DNA from 2 places in the Clavibacter tessellarius genome. Region 2 is predicted to be linked to the other one. Evidence: riboswitches for the same ligand, from Rfam matches in the RefSeq annotation. Region 2 holds a riboswitch; the other holds the start of a gene.
The links. A riboswitch is a leader RNA that binds a small molecule or an ion and turns the genes downstream of it on or off. The one in region 2 is predicted to bind thiamine pyrophosphate.
Positions count from the first base shown of each region.

Region 1 (2,192 bases), 790 kb from region 2:
TCGTCCACGAGCAGCACCGGTCGGGGAGCGGATGGGTGCGCGGCCGCGTGGGCGTCGATCGCGTCCGCCGCCGCGACCACGGTCGCGAGCAGCTCGGCCGCGCTCGCGTGCTTGTCGCGGATCTGCACGGCCGTCGCCCCGCCCGCCACGGCCGCGGCGACCACCGCGGGCACGCCGCGCGGGCCGCACAGGGCCGGGTCGGTGACGAGGTAGACGGAGAGGTCGAGCCCGCTCACGAGAGGCGCTCGCGCTGGGCGACGAGCTCGGGCGTGACGGCGTCGAGCGCGTCGAGCAGCGCGACGGCGAACGACCCGGGCCCGCGGGCGCCCTCGGCGGCGACCTCCGCGGCGATCGTGTAGACGCTCGTCGCGGCGACGGCGGCCCGCAGCGTATCCGGATCCGTCGAGGCGAACGCCGCCATCACGGCGCCGAGCGCGCAGCCGCCGCCCGTCACCTTCGTGAGGAGCGCGTCGCCCGTGTGCACGCGCACGAGGCGGGTGCCGTCGGTGATGTGGTCGACCGGCCCGGAGACCGCGACGACCGTGCCGTAGGTGCGCGCGAGCAGCGTCGCGGCGTCGAGCGCCGCCTCGACCTCGTCGGTGGCGTCGACCCCGCGGCCGCCCGCGCCGCCGGTCGCGAGCGCGATGACCTCCGACGCGTTGCCGCGCACGATCGTCGGCGACAGCGCGACGAGCTCGTGCGCGAGCCGCGTGCGCACCGGCAGGGCGCCGACGGCGACGGGATCCAGCACCCACGGCGTGCCCGCCTCGCGCGCCGCGTGCGCGGCCTCGACGGCGGCCTCCCGCTGCTCCGCGTGCGGCGTGCCGAGGTTGAGCAGCACGCCCGACGCGATCCTGGCGAACGGCCCCGCCTCGGTCGGCACGTCCGTCATCGCGGGCGCGGCGCCCAGCGCGAGGAGGACGTTCGCGGTGAAGCCGGTGACGACCGCGTTGGTGATGCACTGCACGAGCGGCGTGCGCTCTCGCAGCAAGTGGAGGAGGTCCGCCGAGGCGGTCCCCGTCCCGGTGGTCTCGTGGGTGGACGGGCGCGCAGCGCTCATGATGACATCCCTCCGCCGGTGCGAACCGGATCAGGTGCGACGGGTCTCATCTCAGCCCTCGTGGGCACCCCGTGTCAGGGACCCACCCTAGGGGGAGCGGGCGAGCGCACCTACTCCCGGCGGTCGCCTCCGCGTCCGGCCTCACGCGCTCGCGGACGGCGCAGGGCGACGGCCCGCGTGATCGCGACGACGAGACCGATCAGGGCGGCGGCGAGGCCGAGCAGGATCGCCGTCATCTCGAACGACGTCACCTCCGTGATGCGCAGGTACAGCGACGTGTCGATCTCCCCGTAGAGGGCGTCGAACATCGAGAAGCGGGTGAGGTAGCCGAGCCCCGCCGTCACCGCCGCCGCCATGCCCGCGCCGATCAGCACGGAGGCGATCACGGCGGAGGTCACGCCCGAGGATCGCGAGGGCGACAGCGCGGCGACCCGCCTCAGGTGAGCCCCGCCACGTCGAGCACCCACGCGTAGTCGGAGGCGCGCTCGCGCCACGCGTCGTAGCGGCCCGACTTGCCGCCGTGGCCGGCCTGCATCTCGGTGCGCAGCAGCACGGGCGCGCCGACCTCGCGGAGGCGGGCCGTCCACTTGGCCGGCTCGACGTAGAGCACGCGCGTGTCGTTGAGGCTCGTGACGGCGAGGATCCGCGGGTACTCCACGCCCTCGCGCACGTTCTCGTACGGCGTGTACGACTTCATGTACGCGTACACCTCGGGGTCGTGCAGCGGGTCGCCCCACTCGTCCCACTCGATCACGGTGAGCGGCAGCGACGGGTCGAGGATGCTCGTCAGCGCGTCCACGAACGGCACGCCCGCGAGGATCCCGGCGAAGCGGTCGGGCGCGATGTTCGCGACCGCGCCCATCAGCAGCCCGCCGGCGCTGCGGCCCTCGGCCACGAGCTTCTCCGGGCTCGTCCACCCGCGCGCGATGAGGTGGTCGGCGGCCGCGACGAAGTCGGTGAAGGTGTTCCTCTTCGTGAGCGTCTTGCCCTCGTCGTACCAGCGCCGGCCCATCTCGCCGCCGCCCCGCACGTGCGCGATGACGAACGCCATGCCCCGGTCGAGCAGCGACAGCCGGGCGATGGAGAACGACGGGTCGATGCTCGCCTCGTAGGAGCCGTAGCCGTACAGCAG
Region 1 is NZ_CP040788.1:1,487,142-1,489,333, reverse strand. Features, by position in the region: gene thiD (bifunctional hydroxymethylpyrimidine kinase/phosphomethylpyrimidine kinase) at 1-236, opposite strand, end outside; gene thiM (hydroxyethylthiazole kinase) at 233-1,060, opposite strand; TPP riboswitch at 1,051-1,142, opposite strand; gene FGG90_RS06825 (hypothetical protein) at 1,171-1,458, opposite strand; gene FGG90_RS06820 (S9 family peptidase) at 1,497-2,192, opposite strand, start outside.
Region 1: it holds a riboswitch for thiamine pyrophosphate, as region 2 does, so the genes downstream of both, thiM (hydroxyethylthiazole kinase) here and FGG90_RS03185 (ECF transporter S component) in region 2, are expected to answer to the same signal.

Region 2 (2,192 bases):
ACGCGGGTCTCGGTGCCGTCCTCCTCGATGAGGCACAGCTGCACCCTCTCGGCGACCTCGCTGAAGAGCGCGAAGTTCGTGCCGCTCCCGTCGAAGGTCGCGCCGAGCGGGTACGGGTTTCCGGGCCAGGTGTGCAAGTGGTCCTCCAGTTGGGTCGACTCGTCCGCCGACGGCGCGCGTGCGCGCGGGTCCGTCGGGGGCGGGGCAGGCGGTGGATCCGCGTGGGCCGCAGCGGCGGGGAGGCCGGATGCGACGCAGCGACGCACCAGGGGCGAGGCTACCGCGAGGACGCGGATCGCCCGGCATCCGGCGGGCCTCGCGGGGTACGGTGGGACGCATGACCAACCTCGTCGCACAGCTCGCAGAGAACGTGAAGAACGCCGGAGTGGGGACGGTCTACGGCGACCCCCTCGACATCGACGGCTCGACCATCGTCCCGGTGGCATTCGCCTGGTACGGCTTCGGCGGGGGCAGCGACCTCCCCGACTCCGACGGCAACGTCGCGGGCGGCGGCGGGGGCGGCGGCGCCACTTGGCCGATCGGCGCCTACATCGCCACCGACGGCGAGGTGCGGTTCCAGCCGAACGTCATCGCGCTGCTCGCGGTGGCCACGCCCGTCATCTGGATCTCCGGCAAGGTCCTCGTCAAGCTCATCAAGACGCTGAAGTAGCGCACGGCGTCCCCGGACGCGCACGACCAGCGCGGAGCGCGGGTGCCCTCGGGCACCCGCGCTCCCGTGCGTCCGTGGCATCTGCGCATCCCGGGCGCGCCGGATGCCCGACCGCGCGCTAGGATCGCACCGAACACGGGAGTCCGGTGAGCCGGGCTGAGAGGAAGACACCCAGTCTTCGACCGTCGAACCTGATCTGGATCATGCCAGCGCAGGGAGGCTTCCATCTCGCACCCGTGCCCTCTTCCACTCCTCCGAAGGGCACGTCCAATGACCGCATCACCCTCGTCCACCGCATCCGCCGCGAGCGTCGACCCCGGCGCCCGCGCTCCCCGCTCGGGCCTCCGCGCCCGCTGGCGCGTCATCGACATCGTCGTGGCCAGCGTCCTCGGCGTCGCGTCCGGCCTCGTCTTCGTCCTCTGGAACACGGCGTCCGTGCCGGTGAGCGGGCTCTTCGAGCCCCTCCTCCCGGGGCTCCAGGCCCTCGCCGGCGGCGGCTGGCTCTTCGCGGGCGTCCTCACCGGCATCGTGATCCGCAAGCCCGGAGCCGCCCTGTACGGCGAGCTCCTCGCGGCCTTCGTCTCGATGCTGGTCGGGAACGTCTGGGGCGTGAGCACGCTCCTCTCCGGCCTCACCCAGGGCCTCGGCGCCGAGCTCGTGCTCCTCGTCTTCCTCTACGCGAACTGGCGCGCGTACGTCGCCGTGCTCGCGGGCATGGGCGCGGGCCTCGGCATGGCCGTGACCGACCTCATCACCTACTACCCGGGCTCCTCGCCGCTCTTCGTCGCCGTCTACACGATCGCGGCGCTCGTCTCCGGGGCGGTCGTCGCGGGCCTGCTCTCGTGGCTGGTGGCCCGGGCGCTCGCGCGCACGGGCGCGCTCTCGCGCTTCGCCTCGGGTCGCGACACCGCGGCCCGGGTCTGAGCGTGCGGCGGCCCGGCCGACGCGGGTCGGCGGGCGCGCCGGTCGCCGGCACCGCTCCCGGGGGCGGATCGTCCTCGGGCGGCGCCGCCGTCCGGGCCGTCGGCTGGGGCTGGCGCCACGCGGGCCGGAGCGCCTGGGCCGTGCGGGACGTCGACCTCGTCATCGAGCCGGGGGAGCGCGTCCTGCTGCTCGGCGCATCCGGCGCCGGCAAGACCACGCTGCTGCACGCGCTCGCGGGCGTCCTCGGCGGCGACGACGAGGGCGAGAGCCGGGGCGAGCTGCAGGTCGACGGCGCGGATCCGGCCGGCCAGCGGGGGCGCGCGGGCCTCGTCCTCCAGGACCCCGACGCGCAGGTGATCCTCTCCCGCGTCGGCGACGACGTCGCCTTCGGCTGCGAGAACCTCGGCGTCCCGCGCGACGAGATCTGGGCCCGCGTCCGCGACGCGCTCGACGCCGTCGGCCTCGACGTCGCGCTCGACCGCTCGACGACCGCGCTCTCCGGTGGCCAGAAGCAGCGCCTCGCGCTCGCGGGCGTCCTCGCCATGCGGCCCGGCCTCCTCCTCCTCGACGAGCCGACGGCCAACCTCGATCCCGAGGG
Region 2 is NZ_CP040788.1:699,249-701,440, forward strand. Features, by position in the region: gene glgX (glycogen debranching protein GlgX) at 1-137, opposite strand, end outside; gene FGG90_RS03180 (hypothetical protein) at 338-670, shown strand; TPP riboswitch at 805-905, shown strand; gene FGG90_RS03185 (ECF transporter S component) at 941-1,594, shown strand; gene FGG90_RS03190 (ABC transporter ATP-binding protein) at 1,597-2,192, shown strand, end outside.